DNA from 3 places in the Pseudarthrobacter sp. SL88 genome. Region 1 is predicted to be linked to each of the others. Evidence: predicted binding sites of a transcription regulator. Region 1 holds the regulator's gene; each other region holds the start of a gene.

Region 1 (7,706 bases):
CTCGCGTAAGCGCAAGCTGCTGGAGAAGCAAAAAGAAGGCAAGAAGCGCATGAAGATGGTGGGCACCGTGGAGGTGCCGCAGGAAGCGTTCATCGCCGCCCTCACCACCGACGAATCGAAGGACAAGGCCAAAAAGAAGTGACCACCGCGCAGCGGGGTACCCGCTGATGCCCAGCGTACTTCCCCTTGGTGACCCGGCGCCGTCGGACGGCATCCTGCCTCCGCAGGCGGCCGTCGGCGCGGGAGAGCGCGCGTTCGGGCTGTATGTCCACATCCCCTTCTGCGCCGTGCGCTGCGGTTACTGCGACTTCAACACCTACACAGCCACCGAACTCGGCGGCGGTGCCTCGCAGGATGCCTATGCCGGTACGGCAGCGTCCGAGGTGGCGTTTGCGGCTACGGTGCTCAAGGCATCCGGTGTACCGGACCGCAAGCTCAGCACCGTCTTTTTCGGCGGCGGCACACCCACGCTGTTGCCCGCCGAAGACCTGGCTTCGATTCTTCGGACGGCTATCGACCAATGGGGGATCGAGGAAGGCGCCGAGGTCACCACTGAGGCGAATCCCGATTCGGTGACCCCGGAGTCCCTGGCTGTGCTCAGGGATGCCGGCTTTACACGGGTCTCATTCGGGATGCAGTCCGCCGTTCCGCACGTCCTGAAGGTTTTGGACCGCACCCACACACCGAGCAGGGTTCCCCTGGTGGTGCAGTGGGCACGGGACGCCGGCCTGGCAGTGAGCCTCGACCTGATCTATGGGACGCCGGGGGAGTCGTTGGCCGATTGGCAGTTCTCCCTTGAAACTGCGTTGTCCTATCGACCGGATCACATCAGCGCCTATGCGCTGATCGTTGAGGACGGCACCAAGTTGGCGGCGCAGATCCGGCGCGGCGAGGTCCCGGGCATCGACGACGACGATCACGCAGACAAGTACGAGCTCGCTGACCGCCTGATCACCTCTGCAGGCCTGGAGTGGTACGAGGTCAGCAACTGGGCACGCACGCCGGAACAGGCCTGCCGGCACAACCTCGCTTACTGGCGCGGCGACGACTGGTGGGGAATCGGGCCGGGCGCGCACTCGCATGTGGGCGGCGTGCGCTGGTGGAACGTGAAGCATCCTGCCGCGTATGCCGGCCGGCTGGTGCAGGGGAACTCTCCGGCCGCCGGACGCGAAACCCTGGACGCAGAGACCCGGAACGTGGAGCGGGTCATGCTTGAGGCCCGCCTCCAGTCCGGGCTGGAAGTGGCAAGCCTGGATACAGTGGGGCGGCACCAGATCGCCGGGCTCATTGCTGAGGGGCTGGTGGATCCGGGCGCAGCATTCCGGGGGACGCTGGTCCTGACGCTGAAGGGCCGGCTCCTGGCCGACGCGGTGGTACGCCGGATCCTGCCCGACTAGGGCTGGGATGCTGCGGGTGGGCCCAGGGCCGAAGAGGTCCCCGGACCGGCTTGCGGGGGCAGGGAGCCGGCGGGACTACTTGATCCAGCGCAGGTTGAACTGGTACCGGTGCGGTTGGCCGCGGTTGACGTGGATGCCGGCCGCCACCGAAAAGCACGTCAGGGCAATCCAGATCAACGTGGCGATCACGGCAAAGATGTTTCCGACCACGGGAATGAACACCAGGATGTTCGCCACTACCGCTGCGATGGTGGGCGGCAAGCTGAAGTTCAGGGCCTCCTTCGACTCCTGGGCCGTGAAGGGCCCCCGGTCGCGGAAGATGAGGAAGATCAGCAGGGCGGGGACGCAGCCCAGGATCCCGCCGAAGTGTGCCAGGGTGGCCCATTGCCGGTCTTCGCTGGCCGTGAGCGGCAGCGCATTCGCGGGGACGCCGTGGTATTCGGAACGGCCGGTGCTGCTTTGGCCGTCCCTGTGCTCGCGTGCGTTTTCTGCCACAGTCTGTTCCTTCGAAAAGTGCAAATTGATGCTGGGGATGCAGTTGGTGCTTCGGCGCCCCTGCGGATCGCGGGGCACCGCAGTATCAAGAATACTGGTGTTTGCCGGTCCGGCGTCCGTCAGGGTGCTGTGAGGAAGTCGATGACTTCCTCGACCCGGCCCAGCAGTGAAGCCTCCAGGTCCGCGTAGGTATGGACGGCGCCGAGCAGTTTCTGCCATCCCAGCCCGACGTCCTCCTTCGTGGAGTGCGGCCAGCCGAACGCCTTGAGGATCCCGGTTTTCCAGTCCTGGCCCCGCGGTACGGACGGCCACTGCGGAATGCCCAGCACGGAAGGCCGGATGGCCTGCCACACATCCACATAGGGGTGGCCGACAATCAGGACGTTGCCAGCAGCGCCAGGGCCGGCCATGACAGCGTCAGCAATGCGGGATTCCTTGGAGTCAGGGACCAGATGGTCCACCAGCACGCCCAGCCGACGGCCCGGGCCGGGCCTGAATTCCTTTACCGCCCCGGCGAGGTCGTCGATGCCATGCAGGGGTTCGACGACGATGCCCTCCACCCGGAGGTCGTCTCCCCATACCTTCTCGACGAGTTCGGCGTCGTGCTTGCCTTCCACCCAGATGCGGCTCGCCTTGGCCACCTGCGCGCGCTGGCCTGCGACACGTACGGAACCTGAGGCGGTGCGCCCGGCTGACGGGCCGCCCGCTGCGGGCCGGGGTGCCGGTGGCATCAGCCTGATGGCACGGCCCTCGAGGAGGAACCCAAATCCCAGCCGGAAGGTCCGCGACTTTCCGCGCCGGTCTTCGAGGGCCACCACGTGCATGCCGCCGGACTTTTCCACCCGGGTGACGGCCCCTACCCATCCGGACTGTACGTCTTCGAGCACCATGCCCCGTTCCACAGGCACTTCCGGCAGTTGTGTACGGGCGGGAGCCGACATGTCCCTCGGGCCCCAATTCTGGTAATCCATGGTCACTCCGCCTCGCCGTAGGTCTTGTCCCGGAATTTCGCCCGGAGCGGTACCAATGCTAACAACGGGCCAAGGCATAATAGACTGTTAGCACTTAGGCATGTCGAGTGCTAACAATTCGAGCGCTAACAGTTCGAGTGCATGTTCGAGTGCGTGCAGACTGGCAGGAAGGAACGGGTGGCTGATCCACCCCGACTGGATGGAGGTGGAGTGTGAGTGAGCCGCGCAAGCTTGAAGTACTGCGGGCCATCGTGGAGGACTACGTCCACTCCCGCGAGCCGGTAGGTTCCAAGGCCCTGGTGGAAAGGCATCACCTGGGCGTTTCCAGTGCCACCATCCGGAACGATATGGCGGCGCTTGAGGACGAGGGCCTCATCACGGCGCCGCACACCAGCGCCGGCCGGATTCCCACGGACAAGGGTTACCGATTGTTCGTGGACCAAATTTCGGCCGTGAAGCCGCTCTCGCAAGCCGAACGGCGCGCCATCCAGTCCCTCCTGGAGGGATCCGACGACCTTGACGACGTCCTCGACCGCACCGTGCGGCTGTTGTCCCAGCTGACCAACCAGGTGGCAGTGGTCCAGTACCCCCACCTCAGCCGGGCGCTGATCCGGCACATCGAGTTCGTCCTGCTGGCGCCGCGCAAGGTCCTGGTGGTCCTGATCGCGAACAGCGGCAACGTGGAGCAGCGCGTCATCGACGCCGGGCAGGACCTCGCGGACGAAGCGCTGTCCGCGCTGCGTAGCCGTTTCCTGGGAACCCTGGCCGGAACACCGCTGGCCCGGCTGGCGCAGGCCCTTCCCGCCGTCGTCTCCTCTGTCAGTCCGGGGGAGCGGCAGGCGGCGCAGTCGCTGGCCCACGCCCTGGAAATACTCGCGCACAGCAGTCGCGAGGACCGGATGGTCATGGCCGGCACGGCCAACCTGGCCCGGTCCAATGTCGACTTTCCGCTGAGCATCGGCCCCGTGCTGGAAGCTTTGGAAGAACAGGTGGTGATGCTGCGGCTGCTGAGCGACATGGCGCAGGACCACCGTGGCGTGGCCGTCAGCATCGGCCGCGAAAACCCTTACGACGGCCTGGCCGAAGCGTCGGTCGTGGCCACCGGCTACGGTCCGGACAGCGTGGCCAAGATCGGCATCCTGGGTCCCACCCGGATGGACTATCCCAACACCATGGCGGCCGTCAGGGCAGTTGCCCGTTACCTTTCCCGCATCCTGGGTCCCTGACCGGCCCGGCCCGGCACCACAGCCGCCGGGCCCGCACGGCAGCCCCACCGCAGGCAGTACAACAAGGAAGAGATACGAACTTTGAGCAGCCACTATGACGTCCTTGGAGTTTCACCGGAAGCCACCGGAGAAGAAATCAAGAAGGCCTACCGCAAGCTGGCCCGGACACTCCACCCTGACGTCAACCCGGGCGAAGATGCGGCGGACCGCTTCAAGGCGGTGACGCACGCCTACGAAGTCCTCTCCGATCCGCAGAAACGCCGGGTTTACGACACCACCGGCAACGAGAACGGCACCGACAACGGATTTGGTGGCGGAAGCTACGCCGGCCAGGGCTTTGCCTTCCAGGACATCTTCGACACGTTCTTCGGCGCCGGGGGATCCTCCGGACCCGCCTCACGGGTCCGCCGCGGCCAGGATGCACTCATCAGCGTCCGTATCGAACTGCGGGACGCTGTCTTCGGCGTCAACAAAAAACTTGAGGTGGACACTGCAGTCACCTGCCCCACCTGTGAGGGGTCATGCTGCCGTCCGGGGACGCACCCCGAACGCTGCGACATCTGCGGGGGCAGTGGCCAGGTCCAGCGCGCTGTCCGTTCGATCCTCGGCCAGGTCATGACCGCTGCACCGTGCGGTACCTGCGAGGGTTTCGGCACGGTCATCAAGGACCCCTGCAATGAATGCAGCGGCCAGGGCCGCATCCGGAGCCGCCGCTCCCTGACCATCAAGGTTCCCGCCGGCGTCGCAACCGGAACACGCATCCAGCTGACCGGACAGGGCGAGGCCGGCCCCGCGGGCGGCCCCTCCGGCGACCTCTACGTAGAGGTCCGCGTCAACAACGACGCCACCTATGTGCGGGACGGCGACGACCTGCACGCAACCCTGAACATTCCCATGACGGCGGCGGCGCTGGGCACCGACGTCAGCCTGGAGACCTTCGACGGAACCCAGGACATCGACGTGAAGCCAGGCACCCAGTCCGGTGAAATCATCACCCTCCGCGGCCTTGGCGTCACCCACCTGCGCGGATACGGCCGCGGCGACCTGAAGGTGCACCTGCAGGTGGAAACGCCGGCCAAGCTCGACGCAGCGCAGGAGGAGCTCCTCCGGCAGCTTGCCAAGCTCCGCGGAGAACAGATCACCGAAGGCAAGCTCGCTGCCAGCGGCGGGATGTTCGCGAAGCTGCGGGACCGGCTGGGTAACCTGTAGCGGTGAGCAACCCCGTCTTTTTTGCCTCCGCCGGATCCCTTGACGGGCTGGAGGAGGGCATGGAGTTTGTCCTGGAGGGGCCGGAGGCACGCCACGCTGTTGCCGTAAAGCGCCTCGCGGCGGGCGAAGCCGTGGACATCGTCGACGGCGCGGGTACCCGCATGAGCGGGACGGTGGCCGAGGCCGCAGGCACCCGCCTCACGGTGCGGTGCGGTGCCCTGGTGGAGGAGGCCCGCCCCAGTGTCCGACTGGTGCTGGTGCAGGCCCTCGCCAAGGGCGACCGCGATGAGCTCGCCATCGAGACCGCCACTGAACTGGGCATCGACGCCGTCATTCCCTGGCAGTCCGAACGTTCCATCGTGCGATGGAAAGGTGACCGGGCCGCCAAGGCGCACGCCAAATGGCAGTCCGTGGTGGGCGCTGCCGCCAAGCAGGCGCGGCGGGCATGGATCCCTGAGGTGCGTCCCGCCGTCGACACCGCTGCACTTGCTGCCGCCGTGGAAGCCGCGGACCTGGCAGTCATCCTGCACGAAGACGCAGTGCGGCCCCTCCGTTCTGTGCTGGAAGGCTGGGACGGTGCCAGCGGCACCGGAACCCGTGAAGTGCTCCTCATCGTGGGCCCGGAGGGTGGAATCAGCCCACGGGAGGTGACGCGCCTCTGCGACCGCGGAGCCGTCACGGGCCTTCTGGGCCACCACGTGCTGCGCTCATCCACGGCCGGTCCTGCCGCCGTCGTGCTCTCCAGCGACATCCTGGGGCGCTGGGACGCTACCTGACCTTGAAGGACCGGTTGTCCTCGAACTGGTCCGGCCCGCCGTCGGACCCGGCCTGGGCGACCCTCAGTTCGTAGTCCCCGGCGGGGAGGGTCAGGGCCAGCGTGAACACTCCTGCCTGCCCCTGTTCCGACGACGCCGTGGTTTCGCCGGTGAGGAAGGGCGCCTTGGCGCCGTTGTCCCCGGTCCGCAGGATCTGCCAGCGAAGCTTGCCGCCCGCCGATGTGCTGCGTCCGGTGATTTTGACACTGCCGTCCGCCACTTCGGAGCTTTCCTGGGGATCGATGATCCAGACAGGAGCCACCAGGCCCGCCGTCCTGGTCATCAGGGCGCCCAGCTGAACCTGCCCGAAAGCCATGTAGTCGGTGTGGCCGTCCACAAGGATCCGTACCCGGATCTGCTGGCCGGAGTCGATCAACCCGGAACTGGCTGCGGCAGCAGTGGCCGTGTAGACGAGCTGCTGGACTGCCCGGGCGGCCATGTCCGCATCCAGGTTGCTGTTGAAGGCGTCCTCGGAGACATCGACGGTGATGACGTCCTTGCCGGAAATCGAGGTGGCCAGCTTGCCGGGGTTCTGCCACGGGGTGAAGAAGTCAGGGTCAAGGGGCTTATCGGACATCATGGCACGCAGTGCGCGCGTCACCGGGTTCTCCTGTTCAGGCACGTCCCGGAACTCCCTGTACAGGAAGACGTTGCTGCTGCTGCGGCCTATCCAGTAAACGGGCGCCTTGTTGGACGACTGCGTGGTTTCCAGCGGGGCGCTGGTGGAAGGCGGCTCCGGGCTTCCCGTGGTCGCAGGCCCGGTCATGAGGGTGCCCGTGGGGGAGGGGCCAGGTTCTGCTACGCAACCGGCAAGGATCGGCACGGCCGTCAGGACACCTGCCAGCACGAACGCGCGGGCGCGGCCCACGTGTCGACCTGCCCGGCGGGGCGCAACGGTATCCGGCACTTGTGCCTTTCCTTTCCTGTCGTGAGGGCCGTTCCCCGGTCGGCCCAATGTCACAGCCGTGGCTGGATTTCCAGCATTGCACAGCCCGGCGAAGCGATTTGCCCGGTTCCGGCCATGGGGCACAACTGCAACGGGAACGATATGAGGACGATATGAAGTTGATACCTAATGACCGATACTGCGTGGGCGCAGCTGCTCCCTGTCCCCTCGTGCGTGTGGCCGCCTACGGTCTCCCTCTGTTCCGCTTTGCCGAAGGGCAGGGTGCGCTGGCGTAAGATAAAAGGATCACGGAGCGCAGAAACCTGGCACTGGTTTCCCGGACCGGGACGACAGTAGAAACTACCTCGAGGGGACCACAGGCCTGCGGGCCAGCACCATGACTGAATCAGCCAACGGAAAGCGCCGGCTCAACACGGGAGAGGGCACTGCCGGGGAATTTCCCCACACCCTTCCCGGCGTCCGGACCGAGGTAGTCCTTTTCGACAATTCCGATCAGATGGTCCAGTCACTCGGCAGCCACGATGAGGCGCTGCGGTACATCGAGGAGCAGTTCCCGGACGTCAACTTCCACGTCCGCGGCAACGAACTTTCCCTCAGCGGCCCGGCCGGCGACGTTCCCCGGATCATGCGGCTCCTCCAGGAAGTCCGCGGGCTGGTGGCACGCGGCACTGTCATCACCCCCGCGG
Region 2 (7,706 bases), 650 kb from region 1:
ACTGGTTCCCGTCTGGTCGGTGAGTCCCTACCTCATGAGCGGGCTGCTGCCCGCGGAACAGCACTTCGACGCCGTGGTAATCCTTGACGCCGAAGCCACAAGCCTGCAGGCCGTCCTGCCCTCCATCGCGAGGGCCCGGCAGGTCATAGCCTTCGGCGATGCCAGGATCGCCAGTCCGCGCAGCTTCACCGTAGGGGTGGAGCGGCTCGCGCCCGGAGAGTCCGCGCACCAGCGGGTCGAGAGTGCCTTCAAAGCCCTCTCCGCCGTGCTGCCGGTGTGGCAGCTCACCAATGTCTACCGCGGTGTGGACGAGGACCTGGTGCTGCAGCTGAGCAGGAATTTCTACGACGGCGGACTCCGCCGCCTTCCCGAGGGACAGTCAGCCACAGGGCTGGACCGGTCTTTGCTCGTGGAGTACTTGCCGGACGGAACCGGCCTGCCCAGCGCCGATCACGAGGGCGTGGAGTCCGTGGTGGCCGAGGTCAACCGCGTGGTGGAGCTGGTGTTCGAGCACGCACGGCTGCGGCCCAGGACTTCCCTGGCGGTTGTCACCGCAAGCTTGCGGCATGCCGCGAGGATCGGCGAGTCCATCCGGCTCCAGTTGCCCAACTACCCCGGGCTGGCCAGCTTCTTCGGAGCGGGGCCGGAGTCTTTCCGGGTTGTTGACCTTGAACGGGCACAGGGCCTGGTGCGCGACCATGTCATCTTCTCTCCCGGTTACGGGCGCACACCCCACGGGCGTGCCCTTCACAACTTTGGCCCGTTGTCCGCCGAGGGCGGCAGGGAGAAGTTTGCGCTGGCCATGACCCGTGCCCGCCGTTCCATCCACGTTCTGACGTGCTTCCGCCCGGAGGACCTGGACCACACCAGGTTGTCGTACGGTGCCTTGGACCTGTACGCGCTGCTTGACCGGGAGATTTCGGGAAACACCGACCTCGGAACTCCGGCTTCCCGGGCCGCTGCCAGCGAGCAGGCGCTCGGGGCCGACCCGCTTGTTGCCGACCTCGGCGACAGGCTTCGTGCACGCGGCGCCCGGGTGTGGCACCAATACGACGGCGTTATCGACGTGGTGGCGGCCGCAGACCCGCTGGGCACCATGGGCCAGGATGAGGCAGACCTTCCCTGGCCGGTGGCGATTGAGTCCGATGGCACCGAGCAGTACCGCACCATGAGCGTCCGTGAGCGCAGCAGGCTGCGGCCGCAGATGCTGGAGCGGCTGGGGTGGCGGTACATGCCGCTGTGGACCATTGAGGTGTTCACCGATCCTTCGGCCTGCGCGGACCGGATCGCAGGGTACCTGGGGCTGGAACGGGTGGTTCTTCCGGGCCGCTCGGCAGAGTCCGCCGGTTTCCTTGACGACGACGTCCATCAGGCGCTGAATGGAATCGACGCCGCGCAGCCTGCTTCAGTTTCATACCCGGCCACCAGCGTGTCAGGGTTCCGGCGTGACGCCCAAGGAGGCGGGGAACGCCGTGAATCCCAGGACGATCCGGATTCAAACGGCGCCGGCGACGCCGCAGCAGGACCAGACAGTGAGGAGGCGGGCACCGTGACCCCGAAGGATGCTGAGACGCCACAGGATGACGTGAACCCCGAGGACGCTGACAGCACCGCGGATGCGGCCGATACCGAAAGCACCGAAGGTTCCGGTGATGCCGTGGACACGGAAGAGGCCGGCTCATCCGCAGCGCGCAGCCTAGTGGAAGGCGTATTGCCCAAAACTGCCGCGGAAGATGACGCGCGGGCGTGGGGCGATCGCGACGAGGACCATGACGCATGGTTGAAGGAGCAGAAGCCCCCGCACTGGGGCTGAAGGCCCATAGCCCTGTAGACGTTATGACAGGCCCTGCCGGGCTCGGCAGGGCCTGTCACGACGGCGGTCCCACCAGGACGAAGAACAATTTGCCCTGCGTGGACGCCCCTGCCAGCCGCGCTGACTGTTCAGCGGTGGCTGCCACCACGATCAGCCCGTCGGTTTCGGCGGTGCCCAGCCATTGTCCGCCCTGCCCACCTTTGGCTGCGGTCCAGAGGACGGGGACTCCCGCGGCCAGGACTTCCGAGGGTCCCTGCTGGTCGAACCCGTTTCCGGATGTCAGGACGACGTTCACCAGTTGTCCCGGCGAAACCAATTGGATGGATGAAGCATCGGCCATCCGCAATGGAACGGCCGCCGATCCCGGGGGAGTGCCGGTGAGCAGCCCGGGACCGAGGAGCTGGACATCGGTGACCAGCTGCCCTTTTCGCAGCGGGGTTGCCAACTGCTTGCCTGCCGCCTCAGCCTGCCCGCTCAGCACGCCTTCGGACAGCAGGCCGGGCGGTACCCGCACCGGAACGAGGTCCGCGGCAGTTACAGCTGTTCCGGCGGGCAGGTCTCTGGCTGCGGACAGGGCCGTGACGCTCTCGGCCGGCGCAGGGGTGAGCTGGTGGACCGTGATGGACGCCGCCGCGCAGAGAAGAAGGGCAACAGCGAGGCGCCGGTTGCGGTTGAGTATCCCGGCCACACGGGTCAGCGGGCTGCCGCGCCGGGACGCGGCAGCGCCCTTTTTAGCTTGGAAGACGGACGGTCTGCGGTGGGCACCGGGGGGATGTGCAGGCATGCCTTCACGCTAGGTGGGCAGGCATGGCCGACGACAGCGGCCCCGGCCCTATGTGGACAACATAGTGGTGCCGACTTTAGGTCCGGGGCCGCTGGCAGTCCGGGTGTGTTGGGACGGGTGCGGACCGGTGTCAGCTGGCGGCAGCCGCCGGGGCGGGCGCCGGAGCGGGGGCTGCCGGAGCCGCGGGTGCTGCGGAAACGGTGCTGCCCTTGGAATCGCGGGAGTCAGTGCGGTAGAAGCCCGATCCCTTGAAGACGACGCCCACGCTGTTGAATTTCTTGCGCAGCGTGCCTTCACATTCCGGGCAGGACGTCAGCGTGCTGTCCGAGAATGACTGGACGATGTCAAAAGCATGGCCGCAATCCTTGCAGGCGTAAGCATATGTTGGCACTGGTGCTCCTCCTCTTGGGCAAACGAGAGGTCCCGTGCTGCCACCCGTTCCACTGGTGGTCCGTTAGCAGTCGCAGGGCCTGAGTGCTAATTCTATCATCCCCGTCCACCGACTGTCCGGGTTCAGGGTGCTCCCGCCAGGACCCGAAGTCCGCCCGGTGTCAGGACGGCCGGAACGGGACGGTCGAACTCCTCGGCGGGGACCCGACCGGCAGGCAATAGTTCTTCGTCGTAGATAACAGCTGCGAGCGGAATATGCTTCCCGGCAGTGTCCAAATGGCCCAGGAACTTGTCGTAATAGCCTCCGCCCTGGCCAATCCGGTTACCGGAAAGATCAACGGCAGTGGCCGGAATAAACAGCCCGGAGGCCCCGCCGGCCACATCCGGCCCGTGCCGCGGCCCGTCAGGTTCCATGACGGGCGCGTAGCGGCTGCGTGCAAACGGGATGCCCGGAGACCAAAATACCCAGCTCAGCTCGCGCGCGGGTTCGCACACCGGCAGGAGGACGTGGTGTCCGCGGGCGTGGAGGGCCCGGATCAGCGGGAGGGTGGGGGGTTCGACGCCGACGCCCAGATAGACGCAGAAGGTTGCGGTCGCGCCGTCCACAAGGGAGCCGGCCCAGGCTGTGCCATGTTCCGCCAGGGCGTTGCCGGCCTCCTCCAGGGCCGCCGGCGAGAGTTCCGCGCGGCGGGCACGGTGGGCAGTCCGGATGCCGTCCTTGGCACCGGTCTGATATTCAGTCATGGGTTTTCCCTCCATCGCCGCGGGCGGCTGGTTCATGTGCAGGTCCGCGCCGGGACCGGACGGCTGATTACTTAATGCTTGCCGCTGACGCTAGATTAGTCCGGTGACTACCAGTAACCCGAGAGTTCGCAAAGCCGTCATCCCCGCTGCGGGGCTGGGCACCCGGTTCCTTCCCGCCACCAAGGCCATGCCCAAGGAAATGCTTCCGGTGGTGGATAAGCCTGCCATCCAGTACGTCGTGGAGGAAGCCGTTGGCGTCGGGCTCAACGATGTCCTGATGATTACGGGCCGCAACAAGCGGGCGCTCGAGGACCACTTTGACCGTGTCCCGTCGCTCGAGTCCGCCCTCTCGGACAAGGGTGACACCAAGAAGCTGGAGTCCATCCAGGCCGCCAGCAACCTCGGCGACATCCACTACGTCCGCCAGGGCGACCCCAACGGCCTCGGCCACGCAGTGCTGCGTGCCCGCCAGCACGTGGGCAACGAGCCCTTTGCCGTGCTCCTCGGTGATGACCTGATTGATGCCCGGGACGAGCTCCTGGGAACCATGATTGACGTGCAGGCCAAGACCGGCGGTTCGGTGGTTGCGCTGATCGAAGTGGATCCGTCCCAGATCAGCGCCTACGGCTGCGCGGACATCGAGGAGATCGACGGCGAAGGCTACGTCCGGATCAACAGGCTCGTCGAGAAGCCTGCGGCGGACGAGGCGCCGTCCAACCTGGCAGTCATCGGCCGTTATGTGCTGCACCCGGCCGTCTTCGACGTGCTGGAGGAAACCGGCCCCGGCCGTGGTGGCGAGATCCAGCTGACCGACGCCCTGCAGGAACTTGCCACCGGCGAGGGTGAAGGCTACGGCGTCTACGGTGTGGTGTTCCGCGGCCGCCGCTACGACACCGGCGACAAACTGAGCTACCTGAAGGCCTGCGTGCAGCTGGCCGTCGACAGTGATGACCTGGGCCCAGGCCTGCGGGAGTGGTTGCCGGGCTTCGCCGCCCAACTCTCCAAGTAGCATCGTGCGCTTCGGTCCCATCTGGCCGGCCACGCTTGAATGCGGTGACCTGGTCCTGCGGCCCATCCGCTACCGCGACCGGAAAGAATGGACCGAAGTGCGGTCACGGAACAGCCAGTGGCTTGCGCCGTGGGAGGCATCCAACCCGGATCCGCGCGGAGGGTTGCCGGACTACCGGCAGATGGTGCGATCGCTGAATTCGCAGGCGGCCCAGTCCACGGCGTTGCCGTTCCTCATTACGGAGCGGATGGCCGGCAGCCGGACCCCGCCCATCGTGGGCCAGCTGACGGTGTCATCCATCCTCTGGGGCTCAGCAATGATGGCCACGCTTGGCTACTGGGTGGACCAGGCACGGGCTGGCCAGGGGATTGCCCCCACAGCGGTGGCCCTGGTGACGGACCACTGCTTCCAGACCCTTGGGCTGCACCGGATGGAAATCAACATCCGGCCCGAAAACGGACCCAGCCTGCGGGTGGTGGAGAAGCTGGGCTTCCGCGACGAGGGGTACCGGCCCCGGTATCTTCACATCAACGGTGAGTGGGCTGACCACAGGTCCTTCGCGCTGACCTCCGAGGAGGTCCCGGACGGCCTGTTGCCGCGATGGATGTCGTCCCGGACGTCTTAATTCCACTCATTTGGCAACCGCCCTGCGACACACCGCAGCCAATGCCAGTGTGGCAGTGGTGATGCTCATACGGTTTTGAGTGTGGACTTCCCCCTTAGCAGCTCTGTGATCCTTGTGGTTGCTGTCGTGCTCTGGATTGTGTGGGTTGCCCCCTACGTCCTCCGGAACCGCAGGCACCAGTTCCAGCCCGCCGGCGATTTCGTGGCGGACACACCCGCAGAGGAGAAACCGGAACGGCCGCAAGGCATGGTTCTGAACGTCGCCGCCAAGCAGGAGAAAACGATGGATACGAGGAAGAGCGCCGCACCCGCTGCCAAGCCTGCGGCCGCTGCCGGGCCGGCCAGCGCAGCCAACGGGCGGCTGCGCATCCACTACGGGCGCACATCCATCGCACTCGTTGGGCTTCTCTCGCTTGTCACGGCATTCGTCTCCGGCGTCCTGCTGCCCTTCGGCCTGGGTTCCGCGGTCCTGCCGCTGTCCTGCGTGGCGCTCACGGCGGCCTGCATCGTTCTTCTGCGCACCCTCGCTGTCCGGAGCCGCCGGGCGAAGGTCAATGCAGCGTTCCGCTCGGCCATGAGCGCGCCGGCCCGGACGGCCGCCCCCCTTGACCGGATTCCGCCCAAGCCGCAAACCGCGCCGGTGCCTGCCCGGCCGGAAAGCCCCGTTTTCGACGCCGAGGCCCACAAGCCCCAGGCCAAGCCGCTGACCGCCGTCGAACTGCGTGAAGCAGCCATCGCCGTAGCCGTGGCCGCGGGCGATACCAGCGCGGCAGCACCGGCGTCGGACGCTCCCTCCAGCACCCCCTGGGAGCCTGTTGAGGTCCCCAAGCCTGTGTATGTGGAGGCTGCCAAGGCCGAGCGGCCAGAGCCCAGGCCGCTTGAGCTTCCGGAAGCACCGAAAGCAGTTGGCAAGCCGTCTCTGAAGCAGGGCGCTGCCGGAAACGCAGCGGGAGCGGCCGGTGGGGCACCCGTTGACGCCCAGCAGCTCACGAAGGCGCAGAGCGCGCTCAGCAACCTCGACGACGTCCTGCAGCGCCGCAGGGCATAGACCCTAGCCAGGCCCGACGCCGGCCGTCCGGGCGGGCATCGACGGAACCGGGAGCGCCGGTTGGCATTGGGGCAGGAAAAATGTGTAGCCTAGGGTCACCGGTTCAGATCCCGTAAAAGGCCGCACCGTTCCGGGGCTATAGCTCAGTTGGTAGAGCGCTTCGTTCGCATCGAAGAGGTCAGGAGTTCGAATCTCCTTAGCTCCACAGTTTTCGTTTCATCAAAGGCCATCCTTTCGGGATGGCCTTTGTCGTGTCCTGGCAACATCGGGCATGGCGGGAGTGGCAGCCGCGGCTGTTCGACGCGCTAGTTGTCAGTTTGATAATTAACCGCTAGATTGTAATTATCGGATTGATAATTACGGGAGGAACCGGCGATGACGGCCCTACTTGACTGGATGAACTCCGCTGCAGTGCCAGATCTTCTCGGCTCTCCTGTGAGCTGGATCGAGGTCATCGGCTTCGTCACCGGCGCGGCGTGCGTCTACGGCGTCGCGAAGCAGAAGCTGTGGAACTGGCCGGTGGGGATCCTGAACAACCTTGCGTTCATTATCCTGTTCCTGGGTGCCGGCCTCTACGGCGAAACTGTCCTTCAGGTCATCTTCGCTGCCGTGGCCGTCTATGGCTGGTTCAACTGGGTCCGCGGCAGCTCCGCCACCGAGGCCAGCAATGATCTGCCCATCCGGGACGCCGCCGGCAAGGAAGTCCTCCTCAGCGCCGGTGCCACCCTGGCCGGCACTGCGGCCGTGGCCATGATCCTGGCACACGGCACCGACTCCCAGGTGGCATGGCCGGATGCCTTTGTCCTGACAGCCTCGCTGGTTGCGACCTACTGGCAGGCGAAAAAGATCTTCCAGCACTGGTACGTCTGGATCCTCATCGATGTGGTTTCCATTCCGCTGTACTTCAGCCGGGGGCTGGCGCTGACAGCCATCCTGTACATCGGATTCCTCGCCCTCTGCGTTTACGGGCTCAGCGGCTGGAAGCGCACCCGGGCCGCCGGGAAGGCCCCCATGATCACCGTCCCGGCAGGAGCCTGACAATGTTTACCCAGTCCATGGTCATCGGCAAGTTCTACCCGCCGCACGCCGGCCACGCCCACCTCATTGCCACGGCCGCCTCGCAGTCCGAAAAGGTGGTGGTCCTCGTCCTGGGAACGCGCTTTGAGTCCATCACCGTTGCCGATCGCGCCAGATGGCTGGCCGCCGAATTTGAAGACACCAACGTCCAGGTCATCGGCATGCCGAACGACTGCCCGGAGGACTACCACTCCGACGCCATCTGGAAAGCCCAGAA
Region 3 (7,706 bases), 680 kb from region 1:
CCGGCTCCACCCAGACGGTGCCGGCGGTGCGCCGCACCTCGATCTCCTGGAACCGTTCGGTCTGCCACTGCAACAGGGCATCGGTGAGGCCCTTGAAGGTCTTGCCCACCATCACGTACCCGCCGGGCTCACCGAACTCGCCGTCAGGGTCGAGGGCACCAAGGTGCAGGTTGGACAGCATCCCGGCGCGCCGCCCCGAGCCCCACTCGCATGCGAGCACCACAAGGTCGTAGGTGAGCACCGGCTTGACCTTGATCCAGTTGGACCCACGGCGCCCGGCCGAGTACACGGACCCCACCGATTTCAGCATGACGCCCTCATGTCCCGCCGAGAGCGCGTCACGCGATATCCGCCCGGCAACCTCCGGGTCCGCGGTAATCTCCCCCGGGATCCGGTGGGCGGGGGCAATGGATTCGAGCACCTTAATCCGCTCGGACAGGGGTTCATCAAGCAGGTCCCGGCCATCAATGTGCAGCACGTCAAAAAACCAGGGATGCAGCACCGTGGTGCGTGCGGCGTCGGCACCGAACCGGGACATGGTCTCCTGGAACGGCCGCGGGGCGCCGTCCTCTCCCAGGGCCAGGGTCTCGCCGTCGAGGATCACATCGTGCACCGGAAACCCGCGCACCACCTCCACCACCTCGGGGAGCCGGTGCGTCACCTCGGCCAGGGTGCGCGTGAAAATGCGGACGTCGTCGCCGGACCGGTGCACCTGGATGCGGGCGCCGTCGAGCTTGTATTCCACGGACGCTTCGCCTGTGGTCTCCAACGCGGCCGTGACGCTTGCGCCGGTCCCTGCGAGCATGGGCTGCACGGGCCGGCCCACCTGCAGGCCAACCTCGTCCAGCTCCGCAGCTGTGCCCGTCAGCGCCAGCCGGGCCGTCGAGCCGAGGTCACCGGACAGCATCGCGGCCCTGCGGACGGACTCGACGGAGCGCTCCGCTGCGCGGGCCACTGCATCGGTCAGGACACCTTCCAGCGCCCCCGTTCGCAGTTCGCCCAGGAGCACGCCGCCGATGAACGCCTGCTCCCGTTCGGTTGCCGCTGCGGTGAGCTCGCGGAGGGTGGCCGCGCGTTCGGCTGCCGAGCCCGCCCCGGCGAGGGCCTGGAGCCGGTCCAGCGCGGCGTCGAGGGCGGCGAGGGTGAGGCCGGGTTCCGCGGCAGGCACTCCCATGGCCGCTGACATGCCGCGCCACCCGACGCCCACCCGCCCTTGGCGGGGTTTGGCGGTGAGGAGGCCGACGGCGGCAGGAATGTCCGCGGGGTCGAGCCGCTTCAGCAGCTGGGCCAGGGCGTCCACCTTCGCCAGCCTGGAGCGGGTGGACGCGACGGCGTCAGTGGTCCTCACAAGCTCGTCCAGCAGCATGGCAACAGTCTGCCACGCCGCCGGACCCTCGACAGGTACGGACGGCCGGTTCCAGAATGGACGGATGGGCATCATCGTTGCGAACCTGTTCATCACCCTTGACGGCGTGTACCAGGCGCCCGGTGGCCGGGAGGAGGACCCCACGGACGGCTTCGCCTTCGGCGGCTGGCAGGCGCCGGTCTCCGATGATGAAGCAGGGGCGGACATCGCCGCGGCCATCGACCGCATGGATGCCCTGCTCCTGGGCCGGAAAACCTACGACATCTTTGCCTCATATTGGCCGCACCAGTCAGACGAGATCGCCGGCGTGCTCAACCGGGTCCCGAAGTTCGTGGTGTCCGGGTCCCTCACCGATCCCGGGTGGGAGGGCACCACGGTGCTCCCGGACCCGGCGGCGGCGGGAGAGCTCCGGCGGCAGTATGACGAAGTGCAGATGTTCGGCAGCGGCGAGCTCATCCGTTCACTGTTGGCCGCCGACGTGCTGGACCGCCTCCACCTGTGGCTCTATCCTGTGGCACTCGGGCAGGGAAAGCGGTTGTTCGACGCCGGGACCGTCCCTTCCACGTTCCGCCTCGCCGAGCCGGTCCGTTCCTTTCCAAAAGGTGCGGTGTCGCTGGTCTATGAGCGTGCCGGAGACGTTGAAACCCGGGAGATGGATGCCACTTAGGCCGCCACTAACCTCGCTTCGCCCGGCCAGGGAACCCTGGCGGCATGGGCCCAGCCATTGACGGCACACAAAAAACCGGCCCGGCGGATGGCCGGACCGGTTCTCTGTATTTGCGGCTTTACCCGCGGGACAACAGCCTTAGTGGCTGTGGCCTGCGTGCTCGTCCTCGTCGGCCGGCTTCTCCACAACAAGGGTCTCGGTGGTGAGAACCAGGGCTGCGATGGAGGCAGCGTTACGGAGGGCAGCGCGGGTGACCTTGACGGGGTCGATGACGCCTGCAGCGATCAGGTCCTCGTACTCGCCCGACTTGGCGTTGAAGCCGTTGTTGGTGTCGAGTTCGGCCACCTTGGCGGTGATGACGTAGCCGTCGAAACCGGCGTTCTGGGCGATCCAGCGCAGCGGCTGGACCAGGGCGCGGCGGACGATGCCGACAGCAGCTGCAGCGTCGCCTTCGAGTGCCTTGACGGCCGGGTCCTCATCCAGTGCCTTCAGGGCGTGGATCAGCGCGGAACCGCCGCCGGCCACGATGCCTTCTTCCAAGGCGGCGCGGGTGGAAGAAACCGCATCTTCGATGCGGTGCTTCTTTTCCTTCAGCTCAACCTCGGTGGCAGCGCCGACCTTGATCACGCCGATGCCGCCGGCCAGCTTGGCCAGGCGTTCCTGGAGCTTTTCCTTGTCCCAATCGGAGTCGGTGCGGGTCAGCTCAGCGCGGAGCTGGGCAACGCGGGCGGAGACGTCCTCGGCCGAACCGGCGCCGTCAACGATGGTGGTGTTGTCCTTGGTGACGGTGATGCGGCGGGCAGTACCGAGCACCTCGAGGCCAACGGTGTCCAGGCTCAGGCCCAGCTCAGGGGAAACAACCTGCGCACCGGTGAGGGTGGCGATGTCCTGCAGCATGGCCTTGCGGCGGTCGCCAAAGCCGGGAGCCTTGACTGCCACCACGTTGAGGGTGCCACGGATGCGGTTGACGATCAGCGTGGACAGGGCCTCGCCGTCGATGTCCTCGGCGATGATGAACAGGGGCTTGGAGCTCTGCAGCGCCTTCTCCAGCAGCGGCAGGAATTCCTGCACGGCGGAGATCTTGCCCTGGTTGATCAGGATGAGGGCGTCCTCGAGGACTGCTTCCTGGCGCTCTGCGTCGGTGACGAAGTACGGGGACAGGTAGCCCTTGTCGAACTGCATGCCTTCGGTGAGGACCAGCTCGGTCTGCGTGGTGGAGGATTCCTCGATGGTGATCACACCATCCTTGCCCACCTTGCCGAATGCCTCGGCGAGCAGTTCGCCCACCTCGTCGCTCTGGGCGGAGATGGAGGCCACGTTGGCAACCTGGGTGCCTTCGACCGGACGGGCGTTCTCGAGCAGGCGGGCAGCCACGGCCTCAACCGAAACCTCGATGCCCCGCTTGATCTGGCCGGGAGCGGCGCCTGCGGCCACGTTGCGGAGGCCTTCCTTGACCAGTGCCTGGGCCAGGACCGTTGCGGTGGTGGTGCCGTCACCGGCAACATCGTTGGTCTTGGTGGCAACTTCCTTGGCGAGCTGTGCGCCAAGGTTCTCGTAGGGGTCGTCCAGCTCGACTTCGCGGGCGATGGTGACGCCGTCGTTCGTGATGGTGGGTGCGCCCCACTTCTTGTCCAGGACGACGTTGCGGCCGCGGGGGCCGAGCGTCACCTTGACAGTGTTGGCGAGCTTGTCGATGCCGGCTTCGAGGGACCGGCGGGCAGCGTCGTTAAACGCAAGCTGCTTTGCCATGGTTGTGTCCTTTCAAGACAGAAACCCCGCGCAGCTGACCAGCATCAAGGCATGACCAGCGGCGCGGGGATCCGGAAGATTTACTTTACGACGATCGCCAGGACGTCGCGGGCGGACAGCACGAGGTATTCGGTGCCACCGGTCTTGACTTCGGTTCCGCCGTACTTGGAGTAGATGACTACGTCGCCGACAGCTACGTCGACCGGGACGCGGTTGCCGTCTTCGAAGCGGCCGGGGCCAACTGCGACAACTTCGCCTTCCTGCGGCTTCTCCTGCGCGGAGTCCGGGATTACCAGGCCGGAAGCCGTGGTCTGCTCGGCTTCGAGCGGGCGGACAACAATACGATCCTCAAGAGGCTTAATAGAGACCGACACTCGGACCTCTCCTTTTCGTCAGCAAATTCGTGGACTTGAAAGCCGTTTGCCATGGCTGGCAACCGTCGTCGCGGTGCCGGCAGCAGCCAGGCTGGCAGCTCTTCATGTGTTAGCACCCTCCTAGGGAGAGTGCTAATGAAGACTCTAGGCCGGGGTTAGCACTCGGTCAAGGCGAGTGCCAGCCATTTCGTCATCGGAGAACACTTAGCCTGTACATTGAACCGGTGCGAGCCGCCTTCTTCCTGATCCTTGCCACCCTCTTCTGGGCCGGAAACTTCGTGGTGGGCCAGGCCGCCGTTCAGTCCATGGCCCCGCTGCAGTTGACGTTCTGGCGCTGGACACTGGCCGCCCTGCCGCTGCTGTTCCTCGCGCACGTGGTGGACCGCCCCAACTGGCGGGCAGTCCTCCGCCACTGGCCCGCGCTGCTCATGCTCAGCGCGCTGGGCATGACCGCCTACACGCTGCTGCTCTACAGCGCCCTGCAGCACACGTCAGCACTGAACGCGTCCCTGGTGACGGCCGCAAACCCGGTGCTGATCATGGTGCTTGCCGCGGTGCTGCTGAAGGACAGACCGCGGCCATTGGGCTGGATCGGCCTGGCATTTGGCCTGGCGGGTGTCCTGCTGGTCCTCACCGGCGGGCAGCTGCAGCGGCTCCTGACCTTCTCGCTGGGCGCCGGCGAACTGCTGATCCTGGCGGCCATCACCGTCTGGGGCCTCTACACGGTCCTGGCCCGTCGCGTAGCGGTACCCGCCGTCACCTCCACGGCCTTGCAGGCGGCCCTAGCGGCCGTTGCCCTGGCTCCTGTGGCCGCCGTGACCGGTGCAGGGTTCCCGTCCACCCAGTCCGGGGCCTGGTCCCTGGCGTTCATCGCCGTCTTCCCCTCGCTGGGCTCCTACCTGCTGTGGAACCTGGCGCTGAAGCGCACCAGCGCGGCAAATGCCGGAAACTACCTCAACCTCATCGCGGTCTTCACGGCGATCATCACCGTACTGCTGGGCCAGCCCATCACGGCGGCCCAGATTGCAGGCGGCGTCCTGGTGATTTCAGGGGTCCTGCTGACGGGTGCGGGCCAGCGCCCTCAGCGGCCGAGGTCGTCGAAGCCGACGTCCTCGCCGCCATCGGAGGCGTTGCCCCGGTTACGGACCCGGTAGAGGACCACGGAGGAGGCGAGGACCACCAGCAGCGACGCCGCCAGGAGGGCGATTCCTCCCGCCCGCGCACCGGAATACAGGCCGCGGATGTCCTGCGCTTCCTGCGTGTTGTCCTGGATGTTGTTACCGCCCACGGAATAGACAGTGGCGTTGAACGTGTCCAGGAAGAAGATGATGACCAGCAGCGCCAGGCACACCACTGCCAGCACCGCACCGGCGATCAACGCGGGCCGCGCGTACCTCGCCGGACCCTGGACCGGGGGCGGCTGTTCTCCGGACTGTTCGGGACCTGCGCTGTCAACCATGGGTTCAACACTATCGGCATCCCGCCGCAGCCCGGGGCACTAGGCTGGAACGCATGGCTCACGCTCCCCAGGACCAGATTGCACCACTGCTGACCCCCGAAGGATGGGAGTTGCTGGCGTCGCTGGGCCCCTACACCGAGGACGGGTCCTTCGCCCTGAACGGTGAACTCCGGAAGGCCGGCCACAACCCCGAACTGGTGTCCGCCGTGCTCACCCAGTCCCGGCTCCGCACGAAGGCCGGAGCGAAGTTCGGCGAGTTCGCCCGGCAAATGCTCTTCACCCAGGCGGGGCTGGAACAGGCCACCCGCCTGAATGTTGCCGCCCGGCACGCCCAGCGGTTCGCCGCCGCCGGCGTTAGCCACGTGGCGGACCTGGGCTGCGGGCTCGGCGCCGATTCGCTGGCCCTCGCCTCCCTGGACATCGCCGTGACGGCAGTGGAGCTCGATGAAACCACGGCCGCGTGCGCCACGGTGAACCTCATCCCCTTTCCCAATGCGGAGGTTGTGCACGCCGACGCCACCTCGGTCCCCCTGGACGGGGTGGACGGCGTCTGGCTGGACCCGGCGCGCAGGGTCACCTCCACCTCCGGCACCAAGCGCATCTGGGACCCCGAGGCGTTCTCTCCCCCGTTGTCCTTCGTGGAGTCCCTTGCCGCGTCCGGGAAGGCCGTGGGCGTCAAGATGGGCCCGGGCATGCCCCACGATTCGGTTCCGCAGGGCTGCGAAGCGCAGTGGGTGTCCGTTGGTGGGGACGTCACCGAAGTGGCCCTGTGGTTCAACTCGGTCAGCCGGCCGGGGATACGCCGCGCGGCCCTGCTGCTGGGACCGCAGGGAGCGGCCGAGCTGACCAGCGGGGAGGATTTTGGGGAGGGGCCCGAGGCTCCGGTGGGCCCGGCTGAAGGGTACCTGTATGAGCCGGACGGAGCGGTCATCCGGGCAGGCCTCGTGGCCGACCTCGCGCTCGAACTGCGCGGGCACCTGCTGGACGAGCACATCGCCTACATCTGCTCGCCCGCCCTCGCAGATACCCCGTTCGCCCGCGCCTATAAGGTCCTGCGTGTGATGCCGTACAACGTCAAGGCGCTGAAGTCCTGGGTGAAGCAGGAAGGCATCACCGTGCTGGACATCAAGAAGCGCGGCACCGCCGTCACGCCGGAGGAACTCCGCAAGCAACTGCTGGGCGGCAAGGGCGCGGGCAACAGGAAGGGCGGCCGGACCGCCACCTTGGTCCTCACCCGCATCGGCGAGGACCGGGTGGCCATCGAGGTGGAGCCGGTCAAGCCGGCGTAGGCGTTACTGCGCGCGGGTAAATTCCTCGGCGGCCCGTACCTGGTCCGTCGTGGGACGCACACCGGTGTACAGCACAAACTGCTCCAGCGCCTGGATGGTGGCCACCTCAGCACCGGTGATCACCGGCTTGCCCGCCGCCCGGGCCGCCCGGATCAGCGGTGTTTCCGCCGGCAGCGCCACCACGTCGAAGACGAGTTTCGCGGCGTCGATGGCTTCTGACGGGAAGGACAGCGCGTCGGCGTCCGCACCGCCTGCCATACCGATAGGTGTCACGTTGACGATCATGTCCGCCATACCGCCGTCGAGCGCTGCACGCCAGCTAAAGCCGTACTGTTCGGCGAGCGCCCGGCCCGCCGCCTCGTTCCGGGCGATGACGGTGACGTCCGTGAAGCCTGCGTCGCGCAGCGCCGCCACGGTTGCTTTCGCCATGCCGCCGGCGCCCTGGACCAGGACCGAGTAGCCGGTCGGCACCGAGTTGGTGGCCAGCAGCTGCTCGATGGCCGTGTAGTCGGTGTTGTAGGCCTTGAGGTGCCCGTCCGTGTTCACGATGGTGTTGACTGAATCAATGGCTTTGGCCGAGGGGTCCATCTCGTCCACCAGCGCAATCACATCCTCCTTGTACGGCATGGACACGGCGCAGCCGCGGATACCGAGGCCCCGGACGCCGGCAATGGCCTGCTCCAGGTTGGTGGGCGCGAAGGCCTTGTAGATCCAGTTCAGGTCCAGCTGCCCGTACAGGTGGTTGTGGAAGCGCGTCCCGTTGTTGCTGGGCCGGGCCGAGAGGGAGATGCAGAGGGTCATG

What was found. Region 1 encodes HrcA, which represses chaperone genes, less so after heat shock. Its sites were predicted from a motif close to TTNGCACTCGNNNNNNNCGAGTGCNAA; they were not measured.
Region 2: a site for HrcA is predicted at 3,052-3,078, ahead of OVA06_RS05280 (FmdB family zinc ribbon protein). Genes of this name have one in related genera too.
Region 3: a site for HrcA is predicted at 4,312-4,338, ahead of groES (co-chaperone GroES). Genes of this name have one in related genera too.

What each region holds. Positions count from the first base shown of each region.
Region 1 is NZ_JAPPRD010000001.1:1,789,222-1,796,927, forward strand. Features, by position in the region: gene lepA (translation elongation factor 4) at 1-142, shown strand, start outside; gene hemW (radical SAM family heme chaperone HemW) at 168-1,397, shown strand; gene OVA06_RS08240 (DUF4870 domain-containing protein) at 1,473-1,892, opposite strand; gene OVA06_RS08245 (DUF3097 domain-containing protein) at 2,012-2,863, opposite strand; gene hrcA (heat-inducible transcriptional repressor HrcA) at 3,076-4,089, shown strand; gene dnaJ (molecular chaperone DnaJ) at 4,171-5,298, shown strand; gene OVA06_RS08260 (16S rRNA (uracil(1498)-N(3))-methyltransferase) at 5,301-6,074, shown strand; gene OVA06_RS08265 (GerMN domain-containing protein) at 6,067-7,020, opposite strand; gene OVA06_RS08270 (PhoH family protein) at 7,397-7,706, shown strand, end outside.
Region 2 is NZ_JAPPRD010000001.1:1,142,035-1,149,740, forward strand. Features, by position in the region: gene OVA06_RS05270 (AAA family ATPase) at 1-1,813, shown strand, start outside; gene OVA06_RS05275 (RcpC/CpaB family pilus assembly protein) at 1,869-2,597, opposite strand; gene OVA06_RS05280 (FmdB family zinc ribbon protein) at 2,728-2,988, opposite strand; gene OVA06_RS05285 (5-formyltetrahydrofolate cyclo-ligase) at 3,111-3,731, opposite strand; gene galU (UTP--glucose-1-phosphate uridylyltransferase GalU) at 3,835-4,740, shown strand; gene OVA06_RS05295 (GNAT family N-acetyltransferase) at 4,745-5,365, shown strand; gene OVA06_RS05300 (hypothetical protein) at 5,471-6,412, shown strand; tRNA gene OVA06_RS05305 (tRNA-Ala) at 6,545-6,617, shown strand; gene pnuC (nicotinamide riboside transporter PnuC) at 6,788-7,450, shown strand; gene OVA06_RS05315 (AAA family ATPase) at 7,453-7,706, shown strand, end outside.
Region 3 is NZ_JAPPRD010000001.1:1,110,969-1,118,674, reverse strand. Features, by position in the region: gene OVA06_RS05185 (ATP-dependent DNA ligase) at 1-1,366, opposite strand, end outside; gene OVA06_RS05180 (dihydrofolate reductase family protein) at 1,431-2,033, shown strand; gene groL (chaperonin GroEL) at 2,172-3,782, opposite strand; gene groES (co-chaperone GroES) at 3,863-4,156, opposite strand; gene OVA06_RS05165 (DMT family transporter) at 4,381-5,310, shown strand; gene OVA06_RS05160 (hypothetical protein) at 5,238-5,615, opposite strand; gene OVA06_RS05155 (class I SAM-dependent methyltransferase) at 5,669-6,904, shown strand; gene OVA06_RS05150 (shikimate 5-dehydrogenase) at 6,908-7,706, opposite strand, start outside.